3 regions of the Flavobacterium sp. 28YEA47A genome follow, and region 3 is predicted to be linked to each of the others. Evidence: riboswitches for the same ligand, from Rfam matches in the RefSeq annotation. Region 3 holds a riboswitch; each other region holds the start of a gene.

Region 1 (10,834 bases), on a different contig from region 3:
GTTGGACATATTACTATAGGTAACGGTGTGCGAATTCAAGCACAATCAGGAGTGGGTAAAAACCTCGCTGATGGAGAAACAGTTCAGGGTAGTCCTGCATTAGGCTATTCCGATTTTAATAAATCGTATGTTCATTTCAGGAACTTGCCGAAAATAGTATCAGATATAGAAGCCTTAAAAAAACAAGTAACAAACGAAAATAGCATAAACAATGGTTAAACAGAAGACCATCAAGAATGAAATCTCGCTAACAGGCGTGGGATTGCATACTGGTAAAGAAGTAAAAATGACTTTCAAGCCTGCTCCTGTAAACAATGGTTTTACATTTGTAAGAGTAGATTTAGAAGGCCAGCCTATTATTGAAGCAGATGCCAATTATGTGGTAAATACGCAACGTGGTACCAACTTGGAGAAAAAAGGAGTAAAAATCCAAACTTCTGAACACGTATTGGCAGCATTCATTGGTTGCGATATCGATAACGTTATTATTGAATTGGATGCTTCTGAACCGCCAATCATGGACGGATCATCAAAATTCTTTGTTGAAGCAATTGAAAAAGCCGGAATTGAAGAACAAGATGCTGAGCGTAAAGTATATGTTGTAAAAGAAGTTATTTCGTATACAGACGAAGCTACCGGAAGCGAAATTTTGGTAATGCCATCAGACGATTACCAAGTAACCGCTATGGTTGATTTTGGTACTAAGGTTTTAGGCACCCAGAACGCTACGATGAAAAGCATTTCTGATTTTAAGACAGAAATTGCCGATGCAAGAACTTTTAGTTTCCTTCACGAATTGGAAGCATTGCTTGAAAATGGGCTGATAAAAGGTGGCGACCTAAACAATGCTATTGTTTATGTTGACAAAGAAATCTCCGAAAACACTATGAAAAACCTGAAAGTGGCTTTCGGAAAGGAAAAAATCTCTGTAAAACCAAACGGGATTTTAGACAACCTGACCCTGCATTATCCAAACGAAGCGGCACGCCACAAATTACTTGACGTTGTTGGAGACTTGGCTTTAATCGGAACCAGAATCAAAGGAAAGGTTATTGCTAACAAGCCTGGGCATTTTGTGAATACACAATTCGCAAAAAAAATGTCTAAAATTATCAAAATAGAACAAAGAAATCAGGTGCCTGTTTATGATTTAAATCAGGAACCTTTGATGGATATTCACAAAATTATGAGCATATTGCCTCACAGACCTCCATTTTTGTTTATCGACAGAATTATTGAAATGTCAGATACACACGTTGTTGGTTTGAAAAATGTAACAATGAACGAAAGTTTTTTCGTTGGACATTTTCCTGGAGCGCCAGTAATGCCAGGTGTTATCATTGTGGAAGCAATGGCACAATCAGGTGGAATTTTGATATTGAGTTCTGTTCCAGATCCTGAAAATTACCTAACTTACTTTATGAAAATTGATAACGTGAAATTCAAGCACAAAGTTTTGCCTGGAGACACTTTGATTTTCAAATGTGACTTGATTTCTCCAATCAGAAGAGGAATCTGCCACATGCAAGCGAATGCTTATGCCAATGGAAAATTAGTGGCAGAAGCAGAATTAATGGCGCAAATCGCTAAAATTAACTAAAAAGAAATTTATGAATCAACCGTTAGCATACGTTCATCCAGGCGCAAAAATCGCTAAAAACGTTGTAATCGAACCATTCACAACTATTCACAATAATGTGGTAATCGGTGATGGAACTTGGATTGGATCCAACGTGACGATTATGGAAGGAGCGAGAATCGGAAAAAATTGCAATATATTCCCGGGAGCTGTAATTTCTGCAGTACCACAGGATTTGAAATTTGGAGGTGAAGATTCTTTGGCAATTATTGGAGACAATACGACAATCAGAGAATGTGTAACTGTAAATAGAGGTACTGTTGCCTCAGGCCAGACCGTAATTGGTAATAATTGTTTAATCATGGCAACTGCACACATCGCACACGACTGTCATGTAGGTAATAACGCAATTATTGTGAACGGCGTACTTTTAGGAGGACACGTTACAATTGGGAATTATGCCATTATAGGTGGACTTTCTGCAGTTCACCAATTTATCAGTGTTGGTGATCACGCCATGATTTCTGGCGGATCATTGTTAAGAAAAGACGTTCCTCCGTTTACAAAAGCGGCAAAAGAACCGTTATCATACGTAGGTATCAATTCTGTCGGATTAAGAAGAAGAGGATTTACAACAGAGAAAATTCGTGAGATTCAAGAGATTTATAGAATTTTATACCAAAAAAACTATAATACGACTCAAGCCTTAGGAATCATTGAAGCAGAAATGGAAGCAACTCCAGAAAGAGACGAAATTATCCTTTTTATCAGAAACTCGTCAAGAGGTGTCATGAAAGGATATACGGGGATTTATTAAAAATTAAAGAAAAATAAAAAACGAAATAATAAACAAATGGCAAGTACTGCAGACATTAGAAACGGATTGTGTATTAAATTCAACCACGATATTTATAAAATTGTTGAGTTCCTTCACGTAAAGCCTGGAAAAGGACCGGCTTTCGTAAGAACAAAACTAAGAAGTTTGACTTCAGGTAAGGTTTTGGATAACACTTTTTCTGCCGGACATAAAATTGATGTAATCCGTGTTGAAACACATACTTATCAATTCTTATATGCAGAAGGAAATGAATTTCATTTTATGAATGCTGAAACTTTTGAGCAAATTTCATTAAACAAAGACGTGCTTGATGCGCCAGATTTATTGAAAGAAGGAACAAATGTAATGATCCAGATCAATACAGAAACTGATTTGCCTCTTTCAGTAGATATGCCGGCTTCTATAATATTAGAAGTTACTTATGCCGAACCAGGAGTAAAAGGAAACACGGCTACAAATGCTACAAAACCAGCTACTGTAGAAACAGGAGCTTCTGTAAACGTACCTTTATTTATCAATGAAGGTGACAAAATCAAAATTGATACCGCTACAGGAGCTTACATGGAACGTGTAAAAGAATAATTAAATTAGTAAATTTGAAAATGAGATAGCTTTTTGGTTATCTCATTTTCTTATTAGCTCAATTTCTAATTTACGACCAATATGAAATTTCCTAAAACACAAACCTTAAAAGAAGTTGCTGATATTATTGGCAGCAAATATATTGGCGATCCAAATTTTCCGGTTTACGGAATGAACGAGATTCATGTCGTAGAACCCGGAGATATTGTCTTTGTCGATCATCCAAAATATTATGACAAAGCATTACATTCAGCAGCTACGATTATTCTAATCAATAAGGAAGTTGAATGCCCGGAGGGAAAAGCATTGCTTATTTCTGACGATCCCTTTCGGGATTTTAATAAACTTACAAAACATTTTAGACCATTCAGGGCTACTGACAATGCGATTTCTTTAAGCGCAATAATAGGTGAAGGAACGTATATCCAGCCAAATTGCTTTATCGGGAATCATGTCAAAATAGGGAAAAATTGCATCATTCACTCGAATGTTTCTATATACGACCATACTGTTATTGGTGATAATGTAATAATCCATGCAGGGACTGTTTTAGGAGCTGACGCTTTTTATTATAAAAAACGCCCTGAAGGATTTGACCAGCTTATTTCTGGTGGAAGAGTTATCATTGAAGATAATGTGGGAATAGGCGCATTATGCACTATCGATCGCGGAGTAACCGGAGATACAACCATTGGTGAAGGAACAAAACTCGACAATCAGGTTCACGTAGGACATGATACGGTAATCGGGAAAAAATGCCTTATCGCAGCACAAACAGGAATAGCAGGCTGCGTAAAAATTATGGACGAAGTAACCATTTGGGGACAAGTAGGTGTTGTCAGCAGTATCACTATAGGTGAAAGAGCTGTTATAATGGCGCAGACAGGTGTTACAAAGTCAATAGAAGGCGATAAGACTTATTTCGGGACTCCGGCTGATGAAGCCCGTGAAAAACTAAAACAGTTTGCCAACGTTAAGAAAATTCCGGAAATCCTTAATAAACTGAAATAAGAATGACACCAAAAGAAATCGTACAGAATTTTTACAAGTCAGATGCACTTCTTGACTCGAATATCATGGAATCGTCATTACATCCTGAAGTTATTTTAGATTGGAATAGCTCTAAAGGATTTTTACAGATGAAGAAGTCTGAAATATTGGCTTTATCTGCGGAACTTCAGATTGCATATACCCGATCAAAAATTCGCATTAGCCACATTCTGGAAGAAGGAGATTTAGTTTCTGTCAGATATTCACACTATGTGAAAACATTTGAAAACCCAAGAGAAGAGATGCTTTTGGCCCATTTTATGGTAATTTGGGAAATAAAAGATGATAAACTTTACAGGGGATTTCAAATGAGCCAACTGTCCTGATTTCTTAAATATTTAAGCATAAAAAACTTTCCTATTAGGCATCAAAACCTTACTTTTGCAACACCATTCAAAAAAATAAATTTAAAAAATATATTATGAGCGTTTTAGTCAATAAAGATTCTAAAATAATTGTTCAAGGTTTTACAGGAAGCGAAGGAACTTTTCACGCTTCTCAAATGATTGAATACGGAACAAATGTTGTAGGTGGTGTAACTCCGGGAAAAGGAGGAACGACTCACTTAGATCGTCCGGTTTTCAACACTGTTAAAGATGCTGTTGATCAGGCTGGAGCAGATACTACAATTATTTTCGTACCGCCAGCTTTTGCTGCTGACGCAATTATGGAAGCTGCTGATGCAGGAATCAAAGTCATTATCACAATTACAGAAGGAATTCCAGTTGCTGATATGGTTAAGGCTTACGCTTATATTCAAAATAAAGATTGCCGTCTTGTAGGTCCAAACTGTCCAGGTGTAATCACTCCAGAAGAAGCTAAAGTTGGTATTATGCCAGGTTTCGTTTTCAAAAAAGGAAAAGTAGGTATCGTTTCTAAATCAGGAACCCTTACTTATGAAGCAGCTGATCAGGTTGTAAAACAAGGTATGGGAATCACTACAGCTATCGGTATTGGTGGAGATCCAATCATTGGGACCACTACAAAAGAAGCTGTTGAATTGTTGATGAACGATCCTGAAACAGAATGTATCATCATGATTGGTGAAATCGGTGGACAATTGGAAGCTGATGCTGCTAAATGGATTAAAGCTGACGGAAACAGAAAACCTGTTATCGGATTCATCGCTGGTGAAACTGCTCCAAAAGGAAGAACAATGGGTCACGCAGGTGCAATTGTAGGTGGTGCTGATGATACAGCTGAAGCTAAAAAACGCATCATGAGAGAAAACGGTATCCATGTTGTTGATTCTCCTGCTGAAATTGGTAAAAAAGTGAAAGAAGTTATGGGATAATCTCCATACAATTAATAAAGAAAGCCTTGCATACCGCAAGGCTTTTTTATTTAATGACGATTTTTTTATAATTTTAAAGAATGAAACAAGCCTTTCCGCCATTAGTAAATCAAAATTCCAAAATCCTTATTCTAGGAACCATGCCGGGAGAAAAATCTCTGGAATTACAGGAATATTATGGTAATAAAGGAAATAGTTTTTGGAAACTGCTTTTCACACTGTTTGACCAGCCTTTGCCAAAAGAGTATGCAGAAAAGAAACAATTATTAAAAGAGAATGATATTGCACTTTGGGATGTGTTGGCTTATTGTGAAAGGACAGGAAGTCTTGATAGCAATATCAAGAATGAAAAAGCGAACGATTTCGAAAGTTTTTACAAACAATACCCAAATATTAGACATATCTTTTTTTCGAGTAAAAATGCGTCCAATTTTTATGATAAATATGTAGGTCGGAAAAAAGATTTGCAATATTCTATATTGCCATCACCAAGCGGTGCCAATGCCTCTAAAAGTTTTTTACAAAAGTTGGAAGAATGGGAAGCTCTTTTGGAAGCACTCAAATAATTTTAGTAAATTAGATACCCACAACAAACAAAACAAAATATGTCAAACATCGACTTGATTATAGAAGAAAGGCCACGTGATATCGGGGACTTTTTAGTAGGTAGGCTGCTGCCTTTTCGTAAAAAAAGAATGGTAGGCCCGTTTATCTTTATTGACCATATGGGACCAACAAAAATGGGACCTGATCACTATATGGATGTAGGTCAGCATCCACACATCGGACTTGCAACTTTGACTTTCTTATTGGAAGGCGAAGTTATGCATAAAGACAGTATGGGTACAGCACAGAAAATAGCACCGGGCTCTGTGAATTGGATGATTGCCGGAAATGGTGTAACCCATACAGAAAGAACACCTGAAGAATTAAGACACGGAAAAGAATTTATGATTCATGGCTATCAGATATGGGTAGCACTGCCAAAAGATAAAGAAGATATTGATCCGGAGTTTCATCATTTTGACAGAAACGATCTTCCGAGTTGGAAAGATGAAACGGCAGAATTTATATTAGTAGCAGGAAAAGGATATGGAAAAGAATCGCCGGTTCCTGTACATTCGGATCTGTTTATGGTCGAAATTAAAACTCAGGATGAATACCTTCTGCATACAGAAGGACAACTTTTTGGAGAAATTGGAATCTGTGTTGTTGAAGGAGCGGTGCAGGCCTGTGACAATCATGTAGAAAAAGGAAATATGTTGGTTTCAAAGCTGGACAATGCTTGTTCGATGACGCTCAAGCCGAACACCCATGTTATTCTTTTTGGTGGCCAGCCACTTCCTGAAGAGCGTTTTATCTATTGGAATTTTGTTTCTTCCAGTAATGAAAAAATAGAAGCGGCAAAAGAACGCTGGAGAAAAAAAGAATTCCCGAAGGTAAAAGATGATAACAGTTATGTAGTCATGCCGGAAGCCTAACCGCACCATAAATATATAATTAAAAAACCTCTCTGTTGAATTTGCAATGGAGAGGTTTTATTTTTACACATAGTTCAATTATATCGAAAATTATTAAATATTTGTAAAAAATGCACTTCGACTAAATATAATTTAAAATATACTCTATATTTGCATCAGTTATCACGAATCTCATAAAGAGATAGCAACCTGCAACAACAAGCAAGGTGCTAAAACGATAAGCCAAATCTTTTGGAAAAAATGTTGCCATCCTACACTTTTTTCAGTTTGCTTTTCGTCGTGAGCTTTATTAATTTTTAAGCAATCGATGATGAAACATCTTAAAACCCAGGGTTCGTTAGTAGCCTTATTGCCCTTTTTTGTTTTTATTTTTACCTTCCTTGGAGCGGGAATCCTACTCAATGATTTCTATGCTTTGCCGTCACCAATAGCAGTAACCTTTGGTATTATTGTAGCCTTTTTACTTTTCAGGGAATCTATTGAGGCAAAAGTCGATACGCTGATAAAAGGCTGCGGAAACAACCAGATTATTACGATGTGTCTTATTTATCTGCTGTCTGGAGCTTTTGCTGTTGTTACTCAAGCGATGGGAGCTGTTGATGCAGTTGTAAATATAGGAATCAGCACGATCGATGCTCAGTATTTCCCGTTGGGTATCTTTTTAATTGCCTCATTTTTATCAACTGCAACAGGAACTTCAGTAGGATCGATTGTAGCTTTGGGGCCAATTGCTATCAGTCTGGCTGATAAAAGTGGTGCTTCTATGCCTTTAATTGCCGGTTCGTTACTTGGCGGTTCGATGTTGGGAGATAATCTCTCGATTATATCAGACACGACAATTGCTGCCACACAATCACTTGGCTGTGAAATGCGGGATAAATTTAAAGTCAATCTTTTTATTGCGCTTCCGGCATCTTTCATCACAATACTATTGCTGTTCTATTTGGGATTTAACTCAGAAATAAGCCCTGTAGCCATTGAAAAAGAAAGTTATGAACTGATTACAATAATGCCATACATTTTAGTAATAGGTCTGGCTGTTTCCGGCCTAAATGTTTTTGTTACTTTATTGATCGGGATATTGGTTGCAGGAATTATTGGTTTTGCCCAACACGATTTTACCGTATTGAGTTTTATGCAGAAAAACTATGAAGGTTTTTTAAGCATGACTGATATTTTCCTCTTGTCAATGCTAACAGGCGGATTGGCTGCTCTAGTTGAAAAAGCGGGCGGTATTGATTATGTACTGCAAAAGATAAAATCAAAAATTAAGAGCAAAAAATCAGCACAAATGGGTATTGGCACTTTGGTAAGCGTTACCAACCTGGCTATTGCCAATAACACCGTTTCTATTGTAATTACCGGAGCCATTGCCAAAGAAATAAGTGACGAATACGAACTGAGTCCTAAAAAAACAGCTGCGATTTTGGATATTTTTTGTTGTATTGTGCAGGGAATTCTTCCGTATGGTGCACAAGTATTGCTTATTTTGAATTTTGCTAAAGGTAGATTGGATGTGATTGACCTTATTGCAAACGCATGGTATGTTTATATATTGCTGATTTTTACGCTGATTGCGATTTACAGTAAAACATGGAACAAAAGGATAGATAAATTCCTTAAAGTTTAAAGGCTTGTCTTACAGTATTGCGATTGAATTCTTATATTTGTCACTCAACAAAGACAAACTAAATATATTTTATAATGAAATTACTAGAAGGAAAAACAGCGATCATTACAGGCGCCAGCCGAGGAATTGGTAGAGGAATTGCAGAAGTTTTTGCAAAGCACGGCGCAAATGTGGCATTCACTTATAGTTCATCTGCCGAAGCGGCTAAAATTTTGGAAGATGAATTGATAGCTCTTGGTGTAAAAGCTAAAGGATATCAGTCTAATGCTGCTGATTTTAATGAAGCGCAAAAACTAGTAGATGACGTAATCGCAACTTTTGGAAATATAGATATTTTGATCAACAATGCGGGGATCACAAAAGACAATCTGCTAATGCGTATTTCAGAAGAAGATTTCGACAAAGTAATCGAAGTAAATCTGAAGTCTGTTTTCAACATGACAAAAGCGGTTCAGAAAACCATGCTTAAAAACCGTGCGGGTTCTATTATAAATATGAGTTCTGTAGTAGGAGTGAAGGGTAATGCCGGACAAACTAACTACGCTGCTTCAAAAGCCGGAGTAATCGGGTTTACAAAATCTGTTGCTTTAGAGCTTGGTTCAAGAAACATCCGTTGCAATGCAATCGCTCCAGGTTTTATTGAAACTGAAATGACAGGAAAACTAAACGAAGATGTTGTTCAAGGATGGAGAGACGCTATTCCATTAAAGCGTGGCGGAACAACTGAAGATGTAGCAAATGCTTGTCTTTTCTTAGCTTCTGATATGAGTGCTTATATTACAGGTCAAGTTATGAATGTTGATGGCGGAATGCTGACTTAATCAATTATAAATTTCAAATTACGAATTACGGATTTTACATTCGTAATTCGTAATTCATAATTCGTAATTTCCAATTACAAGTTTCTTGTTTTAAAATACCTTGATTAAATGACGACAAACACCATATTATTACTCTTACTTTCAATACTAATAGCAGGAGGTTTGTCTTTTTTTCAATATTTTTTTAGGGCTAAAAATAAATCCAGAACTCAGCTACTTTTAGCTTTTTTACGTTTCTTCTCTATTTTTGGAATATTACTGTTGCTAATCAATCCAAAAATCACGACCAGTACTCTGGATATAGTAAAAACACCATTGTCTGTTGTTGTTGACAATTCAAGTTCTATAACAGAATTAAAAGCAAACAAAACCGCTTTGGATATTTATAAAAAACTGGTTTCTGATTCAAGGCTTCAGGAGAAATTTGACATACAGTCGTACCAATTTTCAAATGAATTTGAACTGTCTGACAATTTTGATTTTAAAGGAACGCAGACTAATCTGGATGAAGTTGCAAAGAACCTAAAAAGCATTAATAAGAATACGGCATTTCCAACAGTTATCCTGACAGATGGAAACCAAACTTCTGGGAATGATTATGTTTACAGCTTTAATCCGAACAATAAAGTATTTCCTGTAATTCTTGGAGATACTACCACTTTTCTGGATTTAAAAATCAGCCAGCTCAATGTCAATAAATATGCTTTCCACAAAAATAAATTCCCGGTAGAAGTATTTCTTCAATATTCTGGAAACAAAAGTATTGCGGCCGATTTTAGTATTTCACAAGGCAATGCTGTCCTGACAAAGCAAAGTGTTTCTTTTACACCTTCAAAGAAAACCGCCGTACTAAATGTTTTATTGCCAGCAGACAAAATAGGAGTACAGGTTTTTAAAGCATCTATAACGTCTAAAGAGGCAGAAAAAAACACCTATAATAACCACAAAAATTTTGCTGTTGAAGTCATCGATCAAAAGTCGGAAGTGGCCATCATTACAGCAATTAATCATCCCGATATTGGTGCTTTAAAGCGCTCAATAGAAACTAATCTACAACGTAAGGTAACAATAGTCAATCCAAATAAAATCAGTTCATTACAAGATTATAATATCTTGATTTTATATCAACCAACAGCAGAATTTAAATCTGTTTTTGAAGCGAATAAACTAGCGGGATTGAATACCTGGATTATAACAGGAACGAATACGGATTTTAATTTCCTGAATCAACAGCAGAACACATTGCAATTCAAAATGAGCGGACAAAAAGAAGATTATCTGTCTGATTTTAATGCTCAGTTTAATCTGTTTGCTATTGATAATATTGGTTTTGAAAATCTGCCGCCATTGCAAAATGCTTTTGGAACCGTTACGGTAAAAGAAAATGTAGAAGTGTTAGTTTCATCACGTATCCGAAATGTCAATACCGGTTCGCCTTTATTAGCTTATTCCGAAAACCAGGGAAAAAGAAACGCATTTCTTTTAGGCGAAAACATCTGGAAATGGAGACTGCAAAGTCATATCGATAACCAATCGTATGACAAATTTGATGTTTTTGT
Region 2 (10,834 bases), on a different contig from region 3:
TATTTTGCATAATATAAAATTCGATTATAATTTTGTATAAAAGAATTTAAAGTCATGCAAACGAAAGATTTACTGCAATTGTCAGAAGAGTTTGGAAGCCCGCTGTATGTATATGATGCTGCAAAAATCCAGTCTCAATATACCCGACTGACGGATGCATTTTCAAAAGTCGGAAGCTTACGTATAAATTATGCTGTAAAGGCATTATCGAATATTTCTATATTAAAACTTCTAAAGGAATTGGGTTCTGGATTGGATACGGTTTCTATCCAGGAAGTTCAACTTGGATTGTATGCCGGATTTGAACCGGAAAAAATAATCTATACACCCAACGGCGTTTCTTTTGAAGAAATTGAAGAAGCTGCACACCTTGGTGTTCAGATCAATATCGATAATTTATCCGTATTGGAACATTTTGGAGCAAAATACCCATCAATTCCTGTCTGCATCAGAATCAATCCACATGTCATGGCAGGCGGAAACGCTAATATTTCAGTCGGTCATATCGACAGTAAGTTTGGAATTTCTGTACATCAGATGCCTCACCTATTACGTATTGTCGAAAATACAGGTATGAACATCAACGGAATCCATATGCATACCGGATCTGATATTCTCGATATTGAAGTTTTCCTGTATGCGGCCGAAATACTTTTTGATACCGCCAAACATTTTAGCAATCTTGAATTTCTTGATTTTGGAAGCGGCTTCAAAGTACCTTACAAAAAAGACGATATCGAAACCAATATTGAAGAGCTAGGTAAAAAACTGAGCAAGCGATTTAATGCCTTTTGCAAAGAATATGGCCGTGATTTGACTTTAGCTTTTGAACCGGGTAAATTTCTGGTTAGCGAAGCCGGTTTCTTTTTGGCAAAAGTCAATGTAGTAAAACAAACAACTTCTACTGTTTTCGCAGGTGTCGACAGTGGTTTCAACCACTTAATAAGACCTATGTTTTACGGTTCGCAACACCATATTGAAAATATTTCCAATCCTAAAGGTAAAGAACGCTTTTATTCTGTTGTAGGATACATCTGCGAAACGGACACTTTTGCTAACAATAGAAGAATTGCTGAAATTAAAGAAGGTGATATTCTGTGTTTCAGAAATGCAGGAGCCTATTGCTTTTCGATGTCATCCAATTACAATTCCAGATTCAAACCTGCCGAAGTATTATGGTATGAAGGAAAAGGACACCTCATTAGAGAAAGAGAAAATTTTGACGATTTAATAAGAAACCAAATCATTGTAGAATTTGACAAAAGTTACGAGCTGGTTTCTAAAATTAGTTAGGTTAAGTATATTTTGAGGAAGGGTCCCATAGCATTAGCTTGGGGCTTTTTTTTTATAAAAACTCTTAAAATAACAAATAGTTAATCGCTGTAAAATGTTAGTTCATTATCTTTGGGCTTCATAAAGATTTTACCACATGGATAGAAGGAAGTTTTTCAAAAACGGTTCACTGTTTACAATCGGAACTGCAGTTTTGAATCCTTTTCAGGGCAATGCCAATGTTCTGGATTTTGAAACGATTAACAAAAATAAAAAAGCCAAGAACATCATTTTGCTGGTTAGTGACGGAATGAGTACCGGGACACTTAATATGGCCGACTTGTTCTTGAACAGAAAATATGGAAAAGGATCCAATTGGATTCAATTATATAAAGACAACAGAGTTTCCAGAGCTTTGATGGACACGGCTTCAGCCAGTTCTATTGTTACGGATTCTGCTGCAGCCAGTTCTTCCTGGGGCGGTGGTTTTCGTGTTAACAACGGATCACTGAATGTAGGGCCTGACGGAAAACCACACCTTCCTATCTGGCAAAAATTCAAAAGAAGCGGAAAAATGGCGGGATGTGTAACTACCGTTCCAATTACCCATGCTACTCCTGCCGGCTTTTGTGTAAATAGCAAAAGCAGAAACAGTCAGGATGATATTGCTGAAATTTATCTTGAACAAGGATTTGATATTATGATGGGCGGTGGTAAAAATTATTTTTCAGCCGAAACCAGAAAAGATAAAAAAGATATGTTTGCTGCATTCGAAGCAAAAGGTTACCAAATAGCAAAAACACGCTCAGAAATGCTTAGCATTCCAAATGATAAGCCGATATTGGGTGTTTTTTCTGATGATGCACTCCCTTATTCTGTAGATCGAAATAGTGATGACGATTTAAAAAAAACCGTTCCTACTTTAGCAGAAATGGCACAAAAGGCTATCGACCGAATGAAAAGCCACAAAAACGGATTTGTCCTTCAAATAGAAGGCGGAAAAGTGGATTGGGCAGCCCATGCTAATGATATTGCAGCTTTGATAAATGACCAGGTTGCTTTTGACGAAGCCGTAAAGGTTGCCATAGACTTTGCAGAAAAAGATAAAGAAACCTTAGTTATCATTACAACCGACCACGGAAATGCCAATCCCGGAGTAATCTATGGGAAAAATGCCAATGACAATTTTGACAGCATCCAAAAATACACTCATACCAACGAATGGATTCTGAACACGATCACTCCGAGCTTTTCAACTTCACAAGTAAAAGAAGTTATCGAAAAGGCAAACGGGCATGCTCCTTCTGATGAAGATGCCAAAATAATATTGAGTTATTATGATGGATTACATAAAGAAGAAGGTCTATACAATTATAAAAAACTGCCATATAAAGCATTTTCAGAAATGCAGCAGAAAACAAATTCTGTTGGATGGATTAGTATGGATCACTCCGCTGATTATGTTGAATTGGCAATGTTTGGCCCTGGAAGCGAGCTTCTAAAGCCTTTTGTAAAAAACACGGACCTGCATTATTTAATGCTTCAGGCTGCCGAAGTTGAGAATAAGTTTTAAACATTACCAAAAATAAAATCACAAGACCGTTTTTTTTAGACGGTCTTTTTTTATATTTAACATATAAAAATCTCCCAACTAACTATAATACTATGGAACTAGAAAAAGTATTCCGAAATAATGAAAAGTGGATTGCTGAAAAATTACAAAAAGATCCGGACTATTTCATGAACTTATCAAAAGGACAAAATCCGGATATCTTATATATTGGATGTTCTGACAGCCGTGTTACAGCAGAAGATTTGATGGGCGTTTCTCCCGGAGAAGTTTTTGTGCACAGAAATATCGCCAATATGGTAATCAGCATTGACCTGAATGTGATGTCTGTATTGAATTATGCAGTAAACTACCTTCATGTCAATCATGTCGTAGTTTGTGGGCATTACTTCTGTGGTGGTGTAAAAGCTGCCATGCAGGCTGAAGATTTGGGCGTTCTTAATCCATGGTTGCGAAACATACGCGACGTTTACAGGCTACATAAGAATGAACTGAATGCTATTGAAGATGAAACCGCAAAATACAACAGGCTGGTCGAATTAAATGTACAGGAACAGTGCGTTAATTTGGTTAAAACTGCCGAAGTGCAAAAAGCATATAACGAAAGAGGGCTTCAGATTCATGGTTGGGTATTCGACATAGAATCCGGAAAACTAATTGATCTGAAACTGGATATTGACCGCATCATGAAAAATATCATGGAAATCTATAATCTGGGTCACGATTAAAAAAATGGCTATCGGGAAGTTATACCAGACAGGTAACGTTCAACGCTCTATTATTGAACTTTGCAAAAAAACATAAACATATTAGAGACTGTTTTTGGCATAAGGTTTCAGATAATCAATTAAAAAAAATCCCTTTGCTGAGCAAAGGGATTTTTTTATAAAGAAACAGCTTCCTGTTTTGCTTTTTCGAATTCAGAAACCATATCCTGAACAATTTCTTTTACCGGTTTTATATCGTGGATCAGTCCTGAAATCTGGCCGATTTCAAGTTCGCCTTCTACTAAATCACCTTCAAACATTCCTCTTTTGGCACGGGCTCTTCCCAATAAAACCTTAAGATCATCTGTTGTTGGGCATTTGGCATAAAGCTCCTGTATATCCTGGTAGAATTTATTTTTTATTAATCGCACTGGTGCCAGTTCTTTCAAAGTCACTTGCGTTCCGCCTTCTTCCAAGTCGACAATAGTCTGTTTAAAATCAGCATGGGATGAACTTTCGATTGATGCTGCAAAACGGCTTCCTACCTGAACGCCATCGGCGCCCAAAACCATTGCGGCTAGCATTCCTCTTCCTGTAGCAATTCCTCCGGCTGCAATGAGCGGAATTTCTATTTTTTCGCGAACCATAGGAATTAAAGTCAGTGTAGTTGTTTCTTCTCTTCCATTATGACCACCAGCCTCAAAACCTTCTGCAACAACCGCATCAACGCCAGCTTCCTGCGCTTTTAGAGCGAATTTTGAACTGCTAACCACATGAACAACCGTGATTCCTTTTTCTTTTAAGAAGCTCGTCCAAGTTTTAGGATTACCCGCAGAAGTAAACACAATTTTTACGCCTTCTTCTACAATAATATTCATGATTTCTTCAATATTCGGATAGAGCATCGGAACATTGACACCAAATGGCTTATCAGTCGCTTTTTTACATTTCTGGATGTGTTCTCTAAGAACTTCCGGATACATTGATCCTGCTCCAATTAATCCCAATCCACCGGCATTACTGACCGCACTTGCTAATTTGTAACCGCTGTTCCATATCATACCTCCTTGAACAATTGGATATTGTATATTGAAAAGCTGTGTAATCTTATTCATTTAATTTAGTTATGGTTTATTATTTGTTTTTCGTTTTTCAAACTATTATTTAATCGCTAATTTCCCCGTCTTATACGTATTTCCTGCTTTGATTTTATACAAATAAATACCCGATTGCAGGCTTTCAATTGAAAAGGAAGGATTTTCTTTTTTGACTTCCCTGTTTACGATCTCTTGTCCCAACTGGTTATAAATAAGAATCTGTACTTCTCTATAAAATTCAGGAATGGTCAAATTTACGACAGAATTGGCCGGATTTGGATATACTGAAAATTCATTTTCAGAAAAATGAGGAGTTGCCAAAGCATTGGTCACGGCTTTATTAAAATCTGGTATTCCATAACCAAATTGGTTGTTTGGAGTAGTATACAAATGAGCCGATTGCTTAATCATTTGCATAATCTCTACATTTGTTTTATTGGGAAAAGCCTGCCATAAACAAGCCACCATACCTGAAATTATTGGCGAAGAAAAAGAAGTTCCGTTGGCAGTAACAATATTACCAAAAACGTCAGAAACAACAGCTTGTTGACCTTGCGCCATTATATCGGGCTTTACCCTACCGTCTGATGAAGGACCAATAGAACTAAAACTGGCATAACTGCCATCCGGAGTAACAGCACCCACCGCCAGCGCATTTATAGCATCTGCCGGAGCACTGATGTTTGGATTGGGTCCGGCTCCAGAATTTCCTGCCGAAACAACACAAATCATTCCTCTTGAAAAAGCAATATCTGCCCCACGGGAAATAAAGGCTGTTGTACCGTTCATATTAGCATAGTTATAACTATAATTGGGATTGTTGTATATGAAATATCCTAATGAGGTATTGATTATATCAACACCAAGGCTATCAGCCATTTCAGCAGCTTCAACCCAATAGGATTCCTCTACCGGATTCTCATCTGAAATATCTTCCGTAATAAAAAGATAGTACGAAGCATCGGGTCCTGTTCCTACTAATTGGTTTTCAACATAACCGCCCATAGTAGAAAGCACCAAAGTTCCGTGAGTGCCGCCTGTATAAAAATTTGTATTTCTGTTTACAAAGTCATAGCCTCCTAAAATTTTATTGTTATTAAGAAGTCGTTGAAAAGGCTGTACTGTGTTTACATTAGGGAAACCGGCATCCATGACCGCAATTATTTTTCCATTTCCTGTAAAATCCTGCTGGTGTAACAGATTTCCCTTTAACATTTGAATCTGGTTTGCTGATGTACCGTATCCAAAGCTCACCTGAACTTCCTGCTCTTTATTCACAACAGCTGATTGGGATTGTCGCATGGCCCGTCCCGCAGTATTCAATGTAGCATTAGCAAATTGAACATGGTCTACGAATGTCAGGTTTTCAAGGTTTTGGATGGCTTCTACAGTCCCTCTAATATGCAAAGCATTCATCCATTTTGATTTGGCCTTGACCGTAATTCCTGCTGAAGCCGTAACCTGATTGATATACGATACAGAAATTGGGACATCTTTGTCGTCTAACGAAATATTCTGTCTTGTCCTTCTGTCAAGCGCTCTCTGCGAAAGCATTTCCAGCGGATTTGCCAAATAATAGGTTGCATCTGGTTTATCTGTAAAATACACCCAGGCATCTTCCTGAGCCATAGCCCAGAAGCCTGAAAGCAACACGATTAAAAAGGTAATTTTTTTCATAAGCTATTGTATTGGCTGTCCAAACTTAAACAAATTGCCGCTATCATCAATAATATAAAATTCCCGCATTCCCGAGATTGGCTTTTAAGTACTATTTTATCTTCCAAAACTTTTTTATACCGTTCAAAAACAGCTTCAATATCATGTACGCGAATGTAGCAACTTGAGTTTTCAGGAATTATTTTTTCATTGCATTTCTAAAGATGGATTTCATTATCATCCCATAAAAAATTAAAAGGTCTCATATTTGTTTGCCAACATGCAACCTAAAATTTCCTGATAAAATTGTTTGGATCTTTCAAAATTTAAAGAAGGAAGCTGGGAAATAATTTGAGTGATTTTTGAATTCAAAACCATTATTTTTTTAGATATGAATGTCAAATTTACAAAAATGAAATTTTATAAAATACTTTAACATGCACTATTTACAACATTTACACATAATATAAAACACTGCAAATCAATTAAATAAAAAATATTTTCGTTTTTATTAGGTTTTTAAATATTTTATACTCTAAATTTGCACCCAAGTTCTTTAAAAGATTATTCTTATCCAGAAAGACCGAGGGAATTGACCCGATGACGTCTTGGCAACCTGTCCTATTGAGGATAAGGTGCCACATTCAACCCTTGCTTTAGCAGGGAAAGATAAGCTTAGAAAATAGTACATAATAACTCGAGATATTATTTGCTCTTCTGACTTATCGGAGGAGCATTTTTATTTTATGCCCTTTCCGATATCTGGTTTCGAATATTTTTTTAAAAGCGAAAAAATATTAAAAAACTTAAAAACGAATCAAGATGAAAGAGCAAACTCAAATTCTAAACTACATTCCAGTTGATAAACTAACAGGTTCCATTTCGGTGCCAATTTACCAAACTTCTACTTTTGTACAGGATGCTCCGGGCGTTCACAAAGGTTTTGATTATGCAAGAAGCAATAATCCTACACGAAAAGTTCTTGAAGATCTGGCCGCCAAATTGGAGAATGGAACCAATGGCTATGCCTTTTCCAGTGGACTTGCCGCAATAGATGCTGTTGTGAAATTGCTATCTGCCGGAGACGAAATCATAGCGGTAGACGATATTTATGGAGGTGCTTTCCGCCTATTTACTCATATTTATGAAAAATTCGGGATACAGGTGACTTATGTTGATGCGACCGATGCAAAAAATGTTGCCAACGCCATCAGTGACAGGACAGCCCTGATTTGGATCGAATCTCCAACCAATCCAACATTAAAGATTTCAGATTTGCGTGCCATAGGGAAAATTGCAAAAGAGAACAATATCCTCTTCTGTGTAGACAATACCTTCGCCTCTCCTATCGCCCAAAAACCGATTGATTTTGGTGCCGACCTGATTGTTCACAGTGCAACAAAGTATATTTCAGGACATAGCGATCTAATAGCCGGTTTGGTGATTACAGCTACAGAAGAGTTAGGCGCTAGGATTAAATTTATCCAGAATGCTTCTGGCGCTATTTTAGGCCCATTTGATAGCTGGTTGGTTATACGAGGAATTGAAACCCTAAACCTAAGAATCAAACAACATGCTGAAAATGCACAGAAAATTGCCGAATTCCTGACTACTGAAAAGCTAATCCGCAATGTCTACTATCCAGGATTAAAAACCCACCTCAATCATGAAATTGCAAAAAGCCAGCAGAAATATTTTGGTGGTGTTGTGACCTTTGATCTGGTTATTGACGACAAGGAACTGGCTTCAAGAATCGTATCGGGAACAAAATTATTCCAGTTGGCAGAAAGTTTGGGCGGTGTAAAAAGTTTGTGTTGTCTGCCATGTGAAATGACCCATAAATCAATTCCTGCTGAAAAAAGATACCAATCGGGCGTTACTGATAGCCTAATCCGCCTTTCTGTAGGTTTAGAAGATGCTGATGATCTGATTGCCGACTTAAAGCAGGCGTTACAAAATGCAATTAAAGAAAATGCCACTGTCGAATTCCATAAAAATTAATTACTCGAAAAATGTCAAGAAAAAAATTAAATATAGGATTATTCGGCTTTGGATGCGTAGGCTTCGGGTTGTATGAGGTTTTGCAGAAAACACCGGGATTAAAAGCCGACATCAAAAAAATCTGTGTCAAAAACCAAAATAAGCCACGCGAAATTGGAGCAGAAAACTTTACTTTCGACAAAAACGATATTTTCAACGATCCTGAAATCAATGTTATTGTAGAACTTATTGATGATGCAGATGCGGCTTATGAAATTGTAACGACAGCTTTAAAAAGTGGAAAAGCTGTGGTTTCTGCCAATAAAAAAATGATTGCAGAGCATTTTGAAGAATTGTTGGAATTGCAGAGAAAACACAACGTGCCATTACTCTATGAAGCTGCCTGTTGCGCGAGTATGCCTATCATTCGGAATTTAGAAGAATATTATGATAATGATCTTTTAGAGTCTATTCAGGGTATAGTGAATGGCTCAACCAATTACATACTGACTAAAACTTTTAAAGAAAACCTGTCGTATGAAGAAGCCTTAAAAGAAGCCCAGGAAAAAGGATTTGCAGAAAGCAATCCTATTTTAGACACCGGCGGTTTTGATGCCAAATACAAACTGTTGATTCTTTTGGCGCATTCCTTCGGATATATTGCAAGACCCGAAGATCTTCTGAATATTGGAATCAATAATATTGGAGGATTAGAATTAAAATATGCCCGTGAAAAAGGACTAAAAATCAAATTGGTCGCACAGGCTTTTAAAAATACAGATGGAAATATTACTGCTTTCGTTATTCCAAAATTTGTGGATTCGACAGACCGTCTGTTTAATGTTGATGATGTTTTTAATGGTGTGATTACTAAAACCAGTTTTGCCGACGAACAGTTTTTCGTGGGTAAAGGTGCTGGAGCGCACCCAACGGCTTCGGCTGTATTGAGCGACATTTCTGCTTTGAGCTATGACTACCAATACGAATATAAAAAGATTGCGCAGCAGGAAGATTACAGCCTGTCTGACGACGTAAATCTAAAGGTTTTCCTAAGACACCAGATTGAAGATGCCGTTACTCTAAAAAAGCATTTTTCTGCTATTGACGAATCGTATCTGAATCATGAATCGGGTTATATAACCGGTACTATTTCTTTAGAAAACTTAAGAAACATTCATTTTGACGAAAGCATTGATAAATCTTTTGTGTTATTAGATATTGCCTGATTCGCTGTTTAGTTTTGTTTGTTATATATTTTGTTCAAAAAAACCCGACAAGTGATTGTCGGGTTTTTATTTTATGATAGGTTATAACTTTTCACATCCAAAAGCATAACCTTAGCATCTTAGAACCTTAGCACCTCAGAAGCTTAGGCTATTACTCCAGAACCAATCAATTCTTCTCCTAAATGCCAGGAAACAAACTGTCCTTCTGTAATGGCTGACTGTGCTTCGTCAAAAGCAACATACAATCCATCTTCATATTGGTATAGCGTAGCTTTTTGCAATGGCTGACGGTAACGGATTCTTGCCATTACTTCCATCGATTCGCCATTTTTCAATGCCAAATCCTGACGGATCCAATGCACTTCGGAACGTTCCACAAAAAGGGCTTTTTTATAAAGTCCAGGATGGTGATTTCCTTGTCCGGTATAGATAATGTTATTTTCAACGTCAGTTTCGATAATAAAAAGAGGTTCAACGGTTCCACCTACATTCAATCCTTTTCGCTGTCCTTTTGTAAAGTAATGTGCGCCTTGGTGTTTTCCAACTACTTTACCCATTTCCGGAACATAAGGAATCGATGCTGCTTCATGGGCAAGTTCTTCCTGCAATGAATTAAAACCTGTTTTCTCTTTTTTATAAATTTCCTGATCGGCTCCGATTTCAAAAATCAATCCGTCTTTTGGTTGTAATTTTTGCTGTAGGAATTCCGGCAGGCGGACTTTCCCTATAAAACACAATCCTTGAGAATCTTTCTTTTCCGCTGTAACCAGTCCCATTTTGGCTGCAATTTCTCTAACCTCAGGTTTTGTCAATTCTCCAATTGGGAATAAGGATTTCGCCAGTTGTTCCTGCGAAAGCTGACAAAGAAAATAGGATTGGTCTTTATTTCCATCCACTCCGGCAAGCAATTGGTATACCGGCTTTCCATCAACTTCAATTTCTCCTTTTCTGCAATAGTGTCCGGTTGCTACATAATCAGCTCCCAGGCTCAAAGCAATTTTCATAAAGACATCAAATTTGATTTCTCGGTTGCATAGCACATCCGGATTAGGCGTTCTTCCTTTTTCGTATTCGCGGAACATATAGTCCACGATTTTTTCCTGGTATTGCTCGCTTAAATCTATTGTCTGGAAAGGAATACCTAATTTCTCAGCTACCAGAAGCGCATCATTGCTGTCTTCCAGCCAAGGGCATTCGTTAGAAATAGTTACGGAATCGTCATGCCAGTTTTTCATAAACAGGCCAATGACTTCATAGCCTTGCTCCTTAAGCAAATAAGCAGCAACACTAGAATCGACACCACCAGAAAGACCTACTACGACACGT
Region 3 (10,834 bases):
ACGATTAAGAGATACCATGCTCCGTTAACTCCTGTTCTCTTTTCTTTAATCACATAGGTTTCCGACCATCTGTCATGAAGTCCTAAAGACGTAAAAAAAGTAAGTGCTTCAAATGGAACCAATCTTAAAAATGTTCTTTTTAGTATTGAACTCACTGGTGGTTTATTTCCTTCTTCATCTGTAACTCTGGTTTCTGAAAGTGTTTTTGCAACTGTCACTCCTAAAACTGACTCAAAAATGGCATAATAGAATACCCTAAAAACAGCAACGATTACAATAAAGGCTCCTCTCTCACCCAATCCATTCTCTAAAGCAGCTACAAAAGGTTGTATTTTTGCAGTTCTTGCAATGAATTCGAATGAGGCTGAAAAGACAAGAATCATGATAAAATCATCCATAATCAGGTGGAAAAATCTTCTCCAACGTCCTGACTCAACCAAATTAACACTGGTATGCGTTTCATAGGTTCTTTCAATGGTTTCTAGTGTTTTTCCCTTTTCAATGTATTTGAGTATAGAAAAAGAAAGATAGATATATAATGCCAAAAAAACATAATTCAAGAACCATAATATATATAAGAAAACGCCCACAGGATACCCATCACTTTTCATAAAAATGATAGAAAAAACACCAATGATAAAAGTAGTGACTTTCAATATGAATATTATGGAATAAACAAAACGGAGGAGTCGTGTTTCTTTCTTTTTGCTTCTCAGATAGAATACTGCTCCTAAAATCAGCAGAACATAAAAAAATGAATTCAGTACATTGTAATATGTATACATGTTTCCTCCGGTTCCTAGACGGAACGTATACCAATCTTCCAGATTAAAAACTGTAAGATGTATTGACTGAAAAATATGTTGTATAAAACCTATTGTATATACAGCTTCTTTTGGCAAGGTATGAATATCAACTGTAAGCAGTGGAAGAAGAATTCCCAAGAGAGCAATTACAATAGAAAAATAAGCAATTTTTGTTTCTGATAGGTATTTTTGTAGCATACAATACTTTTTATAAGACTCAAAAATAACCAATTAAAACAATCTTGCAAGACCTGGCTTAGAATACTTCTCTTGCAATTGCTTTGATATTTTCAGATTTTCCCATAGAATAATAGTGTAAGACCGGTATGCCTTGTTTGATTAATTCTTTGCTTTGACTGATGCACCACTCTATCCCGATTTGTTTTACGGCTTCTGTATCTTTAGCGCGAACGATAGCCATAATAAGCTCATCAGGAATATCCACTTTAAAACGATGTGGTACCAGATTCAATTGTTTTTTTGTTGAAATGGGTTTTAGTCCCGGAATGATCGGAACCGTGATTCCTTCTTTTCTGCATTTGGCAACAAAGTCGAAGAATTTTTTGTTGTCAAAAAACATCTGGGTAATAATATAAGAAGCTCCGTTTTTTATTTTCTGTTTCAGGAAATAGATATCACTATCCAAACTTGGCGCTTCCATATGTTTTTCAGGATAACCGGCTACACCTATGCAAAAATTTGTAGCCGCAGAATTTTGCAATTCGTCATCCAGATAAATACCTTTATTGAGGTTCGTAATCTGTGTTACAAGTTCTGAAGCATAGTGGTTCCCTTCTTTTTCCGGCTTGAAATAGGTTTCATTTTTTACAGCATCACCACGTAAGGCTACCACATTTTGGATTCCGAGGAAATCCAAATCAATTAAGAAATTTTCCGTATCTTCTTTTGTAAATCCGCCACAAAGAATATGAGGAATTGCATCAACCTGATATTTGTTTTGTATCGCCGAACAAATACCGACTGTTCCCGGACGTTTCTTTACGATCTTTTTTTCCAGTAGGCCGCTAGGCAATTCTTTGTATTCATATTCTTCGCGATGATACGTCACGTCAATAAAAGGCGGCTTGAATTCCATTAGCGGATCGATACTATCAAAAATTGACTGTATGTTTTGTCCTTTTAACGGTGGCAATATTTCAAAGGAAAAAAGCGATTTGCCATTGGCTTTTTCTATATGTTCGGTTACTTTCATTTGTTTTTGATTTTTGATTTCCGATCTATGATTTATGATCTTGGATTTCAGATTTTTGACTTGACGACTTTGCGACTTGATGACTTGATGACTTTACGACTAATTAATCTGCAATGTTTGGGTTCAACCATTTTTCGGCATATTCGTATGGGACATTCCTGCGTTTTGCATAGTCTTCGACCTGATCTTTTTTAATTTTTCCCAGTCCGAAATATTTACTTTCAGGGTGTCCGAAATAATATCCGGAAACAGAAGAAGCCGGCCACATCGCCATACTTTCCGTTAAGGTTACGCCTATATTTTGCTCTACATTTAATAATTTCCAGATTGTCGGTTTTTCCAAATGATCCGGGCAAGCAGGGTAACCAGGTGCCGGGCGGATTCCTTTATATTCTTCTTTAATCAGGGCTTCATTGCTTAACACTTCATCAGAAGCATATCCCCAGATTTCTTTTCTGATTTTTTCATGTAAATATTCGGCAAACGCTTCAGCAAAACGATCACCCAGAGCTTTAACCATAATGGAATTATAATCATCGAGATTTTTTTCAAATTCAGCTGCTTTTTCATCCACTCCAAAACCAGTTGTTACGCAAAAAGCACCCATATAATCTATAATTCCCGAATCTTTTGGAGCTATAAAATCAGACAACGCAATATTTGGCGCTCCTTTTGTCTTGGCAGACTGTTGCCTCAAAGTCAGGAAAGTTTGCAGATATTCACCGTTTTCATTTCGCAATTCAATATCATCGTCATTGATTTGGTTCGCTGGAAAAATTCCATAAATTCCTTTTGCTTCCAGCCAGTTTTCCTGTATAATCTGCCGTAGCATGTCCTGAGCATCGGCAAATAAGACTTTCGCCTGTTCGCCAACAATTTCATCTTTTAGTATGTCGGGAAATTTGCCATGCAAGTCCCATGTTCTGAAAAATGGCGTCCAATCGATATAATCGACCAATTCATTTAGTTTTACGTTGATAACTTTTGTTCCAATCCTATTTGGCTTTTTCGGATTAAAATTAGTCCAGTCCAGTTGCAGTTTGTTTTTTCTCGCTTCTGTTATGTTTAAGAAATTTTTATCTCGGCTTCTGCTCAGATAACCTTCACGAAGCTCGTCATATTCTGTCCGAAGACTTTTGAAATATTCCTGGTTGGTATTTTTATTTATAAGATTTCCTGCAACGGTAACAGCACGCGAAGCATCGTTTACATGCACGACTGTTTCACTGTATTCTGGGGCAATCTTAACAGCTGTATGTGCTCTTGAAGTTGTTGCTCCACCAATCATTATCGGAATTTTGACATTTTGCTTATCCATCTGTTTTGCCAGATAGACCATTTCATCAAGAGAAGGCGTAATCAATCCGCTTAGCCCGATAATGTCTACTTTTTCCTCAATTGCTGTTTGAATAATTTTTTCAGGCGGAACCATAACGCCCAAGTCGATAATCTCGTAATTATTGCAAGCCAAAACTACTGCCACGATATTTTTACCAATATCATGTACATCGCCTTTCACGGTTGCCATCAAAACTTTTCCGGCAGAACTGGAAGCTCCATCTTTTTCGGCTTCAATATATGGCAGCAGATAGGCAACTGCTTTTTTCATGACACGCGCTGATTTTACTACTTGTGGCAGAAACATTTTTCCGCTTCCAAATAAATCTCCTACTACATTCATTCCTGTCATCAGGTTGATTTCTATAACCTCAATAGGCTTTGTTGCCAATTGTCTGGCTTCTTCTATATCAGCATCGATAAATTCATCTACTCCTCTCACTAAAGCATGTGTCAGCCTATCTTGAAGCGGAAGCAAACGCCATTCTTGTGATTGTTTTTCTGAGACTTCTTTGGTATCTCCTTTTATATTTTCAGCAAATGCCAAAAGTCTTTCTGTGGCATCTTCTCTTCTATCAAGCAGCACGTCTTCAACATGCTCCAGCAAATCTTTAGGAATCTGGTCGTAGATTTCCAGCATTTCCGGATTTACAATTCCCATAGTCATACCATGATTGACAGCATGGTATAAAAATGCGGAATGCATAGCTTCACGAACCCTGTCGTTACCTCGGAAAGAGAACGAAACATTGCTTACACCACCGCTGACACTTGCGTATGGAAGATTTTCCTTAATCCATTTAGTAGCCCTGAAGAAATCAACTGCATTTTGACGATGTTCTTCCATTCCTGTCGCAACGGGAAAAATATTCGGGTCAAAAATGATATCCTCTGCCGGAAAACCAACCTTATCGACTAAAACATCATAGGAACGTTTGCAGATTTCTATTCTTCTTTCATAAGTATCTGCCTGCCCTATTTCATCAAAAGCCATGACAATAATCGCAGCGCCATATTTCTTTATCAGTTTTGCCTGGCGGATAAAATTCTCTTCTCCTTCTTTTAAGCTGATGGAATTGACAACACTTTTTCCTTGTGCTACTTTTAAGCCAGCTTCAATAATTTCCCATTTTGAGCTGTCAATCATAACCGGAACTCGAGAAATATCAGGTTCGGAAGCGATCAAATTCAGAAAAATGGTCATCGCACGAACGCCGTCAAGCATTCCTTCGTCCATATTAATATCAATGATCTGCGCTCCTCCTTCTACCTGTGCTCTGGCGATATCCAGTGCTTCTTCATATTTTTCTTCTTTTATAAGGCGTAGAAATTTTCGGGAACCGGTAACATTGGTGCGTTCTCCTACATTTACAAAAATGCTTTCGGGCGTTATAATTAAAGGTTCAAGACCTGATAATTTTAAATATTTTTTACAATCGACATCTGCCATTTTTCTCTTTTTACTACAGTCTAAACCGGTTCTACAATTCTGGGTGAATACTCTTTTGCCACTTCTGCAATGAGGCGAATATGTTCAGGTGTTGTTCCGCAACATCCTCCAATTATATTAATAAGATTATCTTCAAGATATTCCCGAATCAGATTCTGCATCTCTCCCGCAGTCTGGTCATATTGTCCAAAAGCGTTTGGCAGGCCTGCATTAGGATGTGCTGAAACATTAAATGTGGTATTATGTGAAAGTCGTTGCAGATAAGGCTTCAATTGGTCTGCTCCCAAAGCACAATTAAATCCTACGCTCAACAACGGAATATGAGAAATCGAGATAAGGAATGCTTCCACAGTCTGCCCAGACAGCGTTCTGCCCGAAGCATCTGTTATAGTACCCGAAACCATGACCGGAATATCCAATTTTCTTTCTTCTTTGACTTCTTCGATTGCAAACAATGCTGCTTTTGCATTCAGTGTGTCAAATATGGTCTCAACCAATAGTATATCCGAACCGCCATCAATCAGGGCTTCGACCTGCTGCTTATAGGCAATGCGCAATTCATCAAAGGTTACTGCACGGAAACCAGGATCATTAACATCTGGCGACATGCTTGCAGTTCTGTTCGTCGGGCCTATAGAACCTGCTACAAAACGTGGCTTATCAGGATTTTTTGCTGTGAATTCATCTGCAACTTCCTTAGCCAGCCTAGCCGATTCAAAGTTTAATTCATAAACCAGTTCTTCCAGATGATAATCGGACATACCAATTGTAGTTCCTGAAAATGTATTGGTTTCAACAATATCAGCACCGGCTTCAAAATATTGGCGGTGGACTTCTTGTATTGCTTTTGGCTGTGTTAATGAAAGGAGATCATTATTTCCTTTTAATGGATGAGGAAAATCTTTAAATCTTTCACCTCGGAAATCTTCTTCTGAAAAATTATACCGTTGGAGCATGGTTCCCATTGCTCCGTCAAGGATGAGAATTCTTTCTTTGATAGCTTTGTGTATGCCTGACATTTTTTAATACTATTAGATTGTTCAAGATTCTGATGAATCTAAAAGTCCAGAGTATTTTTCAAAAATGCATGGTATAGGAAAAACAATTCCTGGCCATGAATGGTTGAAAAATACTATCGAGATGTTGTCAGAGGAAAAGAGAGGAAAAATTGAGGTTTTTCCGTGTGTTATCTATCCATTTATATGGTAGAATGTAGCACCTTCTTTAAATTTTAAAGGGTTGCTAAGGCTTCGCCGGGTCTAATCCCTCCGCCTTTCGTGATAACAATCAATATTTTTAAGAACACTGCAAAGTAATGCAATATGTTTGGTTTTTGCAATAGCTTATGGAAATTATACCGCTATGCGGAAATTTTGCTTGGCTGCAATCCTTAGGATTTGTTCAACTAATTTTTGGGAAAGGTTCTTCTCATTTGAGTTTATAAAGACAAAATCTTTTTCGGTTTTTTTTATGCTATTATTTAGCGCCATTTTGAAATCTGCCGAAAACTCTTGCACTCCCGGATTGGCACTAATGATGTCAAAATCGTTCTGGAGCAGATCGAAATAGTCTGGAAGAATATCTTCTGTGTTTGACGTATCAACAGCGATAAGATTTTCGAATTCATTTTCCTGGACAAAACTGATGATGTCTTCCACTCTGAAAGGAACAGCAAATTGAATGAAATTGGCCTCCCAGGAATTTCTTACTGTTGGCTTTTCAAAAAAAGCGACAGTGGCGTTTGTAATTACGGGCAATCTCAAATCGAGATTCCTGTTTTCAAGAAGCTGTTCCTGATTGGAAAGTATTTCATTTATCAGGGAACTTCCTATCTCTTCTATTCCAAAGAGTATGATATTTATTTTTTTAACGGACATGGTTCTGAAGATTTTTAATTAAAAGAACTGCTTTTGACTGGCAATCAAAAGCAGTCTTTCAACAAACAAACAAATAAAACAAACTAAACAAATATGGCTTTATGCCGCATAATTATATTCTTTGTATAAAATCAGCTCGACCGGCGTGGAATTGACCAGATTGTCATAAACCGGACTTTTTTGCTGTACTAATTGTAACCATTTCTGCAGCACTTGAAGTGAAGCATCTGTTGTGGGCTTCAGTACGATTTCGATTTTATTGAAACCTACTCTTTCTTCAAGGCTTGCTTCTCCTGTTATTTCTACTTGTAACGATTTCAGGTTTATGCCTAATTCAGCAGCTACTTGTTGGCTGACAGCATTTACGCATCCTGCAAATCCTGCAAGGATATATTCGAATGGGCTTGGCCCTTCCAATTCAGGAAATTTTTCGTTCCTGCTTATTCTGACATCAGAATTCTGTGTCTTTACTACGAATTGCTCATTATTTCTTGAGTATCCTAAAACATTTATTGCTTTCATATTTTTATTTTTTTTTGATTTATAATTGAGATTTAAATAAAAAAGTCCTTTTGGACGGCTTACCAAAAGGACTTATCACTTGAATATATAAAGAGATTATGTCGTTCGCTTTTGGCAATGGAGTTTAAGGCGGCAATACATCCACATATGCTTTTTACAGAAAATCGTTGTTATTGTATTCATTTTTTTATTTTGTATTTCTCGAAAGATTTTTTTTCAAAAAAAAAGCCCCTGTATTCAACAGAGGCTTTTTGCTATATATTTTAAATAAACTTAAAATTTGGCAATGGTACCCTCTGCGGAAATTTTCCACATCTTACAGTACGTATGACAAATAATAGTTCTCATTTTTATTTCTTTTTGATGGTACAAACTTCAGAACTATTTTTGAATTGACAATACCTAAAATAAAAATTTAACATTTATTTTATTTTGGAACAAAAAAAATCCGCTTTTAAAAGCGGATTTTTTAACAATATAAACTACTGTAAATTAGTTTTTTATAATTTTAGAAGATCCAGAACCGGAATCTGTCTGAACATTTAAGAAATACATTCCGGTTGTTAGGTCAGCAATATTAACCTGAGTTTCAAGAGCACCATCCGTAGCCAGAGTTTTTACTACTCTTCCATTTAAATCGGTAACTTGAATCGAATTGATAGCTGTATTATTCTTGCTAGTCACATTAACAATTCCTGTTGTTGGATTTGGATAGATTGAGAAGTTATTTGCTAAGAAGTCATTTGTTGACAATGTTGTTGCAGTAACCTTGTAATCATCTATCAATAAAGCGAACTGGTCGTTGGATATACAATTAATCGATAGATATACATTCTGTCCTGCATATGCATCCAAATTATAAGTGTATTGTGTCCATGTTGCAGTAGTTTGCACATAGTTTCCTGTTGAAATAACCGTGAAATTTGCAGCAGCTGTTCCTGTTGTTGAAACTCCTACTTTGAAACGTTCATTTGGATAATTTGCAGCAGCTGATTTTGCCCAAAAAGTCAAAATATTTCCTGTAGCTCCAAGTTGAATTCGTGGAGAAATCAACCAATCATTATTAGGTCCCTGGAATTCTAACTGAGGATCGACTATAGCATTAAAACAGGCTATTACTTTTTCACCGGTACGAGCTGCCCATGCTTCATTAACAACAGGATTTGTAGCATTTCTATTAAAAATAATAAAAGAACCTGTGTATCCGGAATTGGCAAATTCTACAGAAACTGGAGGTGTACCTACTTCAATCCCATAGGTTGGAGCCTGATCAACATCTATCTGTGTCCAGGAACCAATATTTGCAATGGCAAAGTTAGTATAAGATTCAAAACCATCTTCAAAAATTGTGACTTGGGCACTTAAACCCATTGAAGATAAAAACAAAAAAGAAAGTAACGTTTTTTTCATAAATGTATTAATTAAAATTAAATTAAAGTTCACTTTAAGCATTGGAAATAAAAAAGCCCACTTAAAAAAGCAGACTTTTTTTAAGTATAAATTTCCATTGTTTAGCCTCTTGCAAGCAAAAGATTCTCTATAAAAGTTTAGTTAATACCTGTGCAATATAACAAAAAAATGTTCATTTCACAACATTTAGTTATTATACACAAAAATAAATTCCTGTATTAAACTCAGAGATTTAAATCATTATGAAAAAATTAGCTTATTGTTTACTGCTTAACTGTTTTGTCAATTAAATATGCTTTTATACCTTTGCAATCAAAATCGAGAAGAGGAAAAATTTGTACTGATTGCAACCTCTGATGCTTAACGATTAAGCATCATAAAAATGCTAAAGCAGAAGCCCTTCTTTAGCCTTTCCCTGCAATTTTTCCGATTCCTAAAAACATAAAAAAATATGGCTTATTTATTTACGTCAGAATCTGTGAGTGAGGGACATCCAGATAAAATTGCTGACCAAATTTCAGACGCACTAATCGATAATTTTTTGGCTTTTGATGCCGATTCAAAAGTTGCTTGTGAAACTTTGGTTACTACTGGACAGGTTATTCTGGCGGGAGAAGTTAAATCAAAAACATACTTAGATGTACAGCAAATAGCCCGTGATGTCATCAAAAAAATTGGATACACAAAAAGCGAGTATATGTTTGAAGCAAATTCTTGCGGTGTATTGTCTGCTATTCACGAGCAATCTCAAGATATTAATCAAGGTGTTGACCGCGCCAGCAAAGAAGATCAAGGTGCTGGTGATCAAGGAATGATGTTTGGTTATGCAACAAATGAAACAGATGATTTTATGCCTCTGGCCTTGAATCTTTCTCACAAATTATTGCAAGAACTAGCCGTTCTGCGTCGCGAAAATAACGAAATCAAATACCTTCGCCCGGATGCCAAGTCGCAAGTTACTTTGGAATATGATGACAACAACAAGCCTGTCCGTATTGATGCTATTGTAATTTCTACTCAGCATGATGATTTTGATAACGAGGCAAATATGCTTGCTAAAATCAAAAAAGACCTGATCGAAATCTTAATCCCAAGAATTATCAAAAACAACCCGCATTATGCGCATTTGTTCAATGATACAATTCAATACCATATCAATCCAACCGGAAAGTTTGTGATTGGTGGTCCACACGGTGATACAGGATTGACAGGAAGAAAAATTATTGTTGATACTTACGGTGGAAAAGGCGCTCACGGTGGTGGTGCTTTTTCTGGAAAAGACCCGAGTAAAGTAGACCGAAGTGCTGCTTATGCAACACGTCATATTGCTAAAAACTTAGTAGCGGCAGGAGTGGCAGAAGAAATTTTAGTACAAGTTTCTTATGCTATTGGTGTAGCTAAGCCAATGGGTATCTATATCAATACTTACGGCACTTCAAAGCTAAATCTTTCAGATGGAGAGATTGCTAAAAAAGTAGAAGAGCTTTTTGACATGAGACCATATTTCATCGAACAAAGATTAAAGTTGAGAAATCCTATTTATAGTGAAACTGCCGCTTACGGACACATGGGAAGAAAACCAGAAACCGTAACTAAAACTTTCAAAACTCCAAACGGAGAAGAGAAAACAGTTACAGTGGAACTATTTACATGGGAAAAACTTGACTTTGTTGATAAAGTAAAAGCCGCTTTTGGAATATAACCATTAGCCCAGGTATAAAAAAACCATCCTTTTCAGGATGGTTTTTTATTTTTAATAGGTTCCGTTTTTCATTTTTTCAAGAACAGCTTCCATTTCGGCTTTGGATTCTTCTCCTGTTATATCAGAAAATTTCAGTGCCTGTTCCTGTGTTTTTATTGCTTTTTGCTTCTCGCCATTTTTATAATATAACTGCGCCAGAGTGTCTAAGTAATACGGACTGTTTTTTTCAATCCTTAAACTGGATTCAGACCATTGGATTGCCTTTTTAATGGATTCCGGATCTTTCCCTTTTTGAACCACAAACCAAGCTGCTTCGTTAGAAGCATTAGAAAAAGAATTTTTAAAAGACGTCCAATCGTTATACGAATAATCCGTTTTAATCTGGGCAGTATATAGATCATCTAAAATTTCAATTTCGTTTTTACCTCCTTTAAATGCTTCCTTGAAGAAGACATCATATTCAGCCACAAATGGATTTTCTTTATCTTGAGCTTCAGCAATACCTTGTAAAATTCT

The links. Region 3 has a riboswitch for S-adenosylmethionine ahead of ABH942_RS06625 (homocysteine S-methyltransferase family protein). Riboswitches for the same ligand answer to the same signal wherever they lie in the genome.
Region 1: it holds a riboswitch for S-adenosylmethionine, as region 3 does, so the genes downstream of both, ABH942_RS09445 (Na+/H+ antiporter NhaC family protein) here and ABH942_RS06625 (homocysteine S-methyltransferase family protein) in region 3, are expected to answer to the same signal.
Region 2: it holds a riboswitch for S-adenosylmethionine, as region 3 does, so the genes downstream of both, ABH942_RS01800 (PLP-dependent aspartate aminotransferase family protein) here and ABH942_RS06625 (homocysteine S-methyltransferase family protein) in region 3, are expected to answer to the same signal.

The regions. Positions count from the first base shown of each region.
Region 1 covers NZ_JBGCCI010000005.1:286,761-297,594, reverse strand. The annotation lists gene lpxD (UDP-3-O-(3-hydroxymyristoyl)glucosamine N-acyltransferase) at 1-219, shown strand, start outside; gene ABH942_RS09485 (bifunctional UDP-3-O-[3-hydroxymyristoyl] N-acetylglucosamine deacetylase/3-hydroxyacyl-ACP dehydratase) at 212-1,600, shown strand; gene lpxA (acyl-ACP--UDP-N-acetylglucosamine O-acyltransferase) at 1,611-2,396, shown strand; gene efp (elongation factor P) at 2,433-2,999, shown strand; gene lpxD (UDP-3-O-(3-hydroxymyristoyl)glucosamine N-acyltransferase) at 3,081-4,010, shown strand; gene ABH942_RS09465 (nuclear transport factor 2 family protein) at 4,013-4,375, shown strand; gene sucD (succinate--CoA ligase subunit alpha) at 4,471-5,343, shown strand; gene ABH942_RS09455 (DNA-deoxyinosine glycosylase) at 5,424-5,909, shown strand; gene ABH942_RS09450 (pirin family protein) at 5,949-6,824, shown strand; SAM-I-IV-variant riboswitch at 6,979-7,075, shown strand; gene ABH942_RS09445 (Na+/H+ antiporter NhaC family protein) at 7,135-8,454, shown strand; gene fabG (3-oxoacyl-[acyl-carrier-protein] reductase) at 8,529-9,275, shown strand; gene ABH942_RS09435 (hypothetical protein) at 9,384-10,834, shown strand, end outside.
Region 2 covers NZ_JBGCCI010000001.1:368,771-379,604, forward strand. The annotation lists gene lysA (diaminopimelate decarboxylase) at 55-1,293, shown strand; gene ABH942_RS01780 (alkaline phosphatase) at 1,430-2,845, shown strand; gene ABH942_RS01785 (carbonic anhydrase) at 2,938-3,570, shown strand; gene ABH942_RS01790 (NAD(P)H-dependent flavin oxidoreductase) at 3,726-4,664, opposite strand; gene ABH942_RS01795 (S8 family serine peptidase) at 4,710-6,323, opposite strand; SAM riboswitch class I at 6,870-6,978, shown strand; gene ABH942_RS01800 (PLP-dependent aspartate aminotransferase family protein) at 7,125-8,303, shown strand; gene ABH942_RS01805 (homoserine dehydrogenase) at 8,315-9,508, shown strand; gene mnmA (tRNA 2-thiouridine(34) synthase MnmA) at 9,652-10,834, opposite strand, start outside.
Region 3 covers NZ_JBGCCI010000004.1:46,860-57,693, forward strand. The annotation lists gene ABH942_RS06610 (RDD family protein) at 1-1,004, opposite strand, end outside; gene metF (methylenetetrahydrofolate reductase [NAD(P)H]) at 1,063-2,019, opposite strand; gene metH (methionine synthase) at 2,123-4,807, opposite strand; gene ABH942_RS06625 (homocysteine S-methyltransferase family protein) at 4,828-5,826, opposite strand; SAM riboswitch class I at 5,991-6,094, opposite strand; gene ABH942_RS06630 (hypothetical protein) at 6,160-6,684, opposite strand; gene ABH942_RS06635 (OsmC family protein) at 6,784-7,206, opposite strand; gene ABH942_RS06640 (choice-of-anchor J domain-containing protein) at 7,699-8,616, opposite strand; gene metK (methionine adenosyltransferase) at 9,068-10,318, shown strand; gene ABH942_RS06650 (hypothetical protein) at 10,370-10,834, opposite strand, start outside.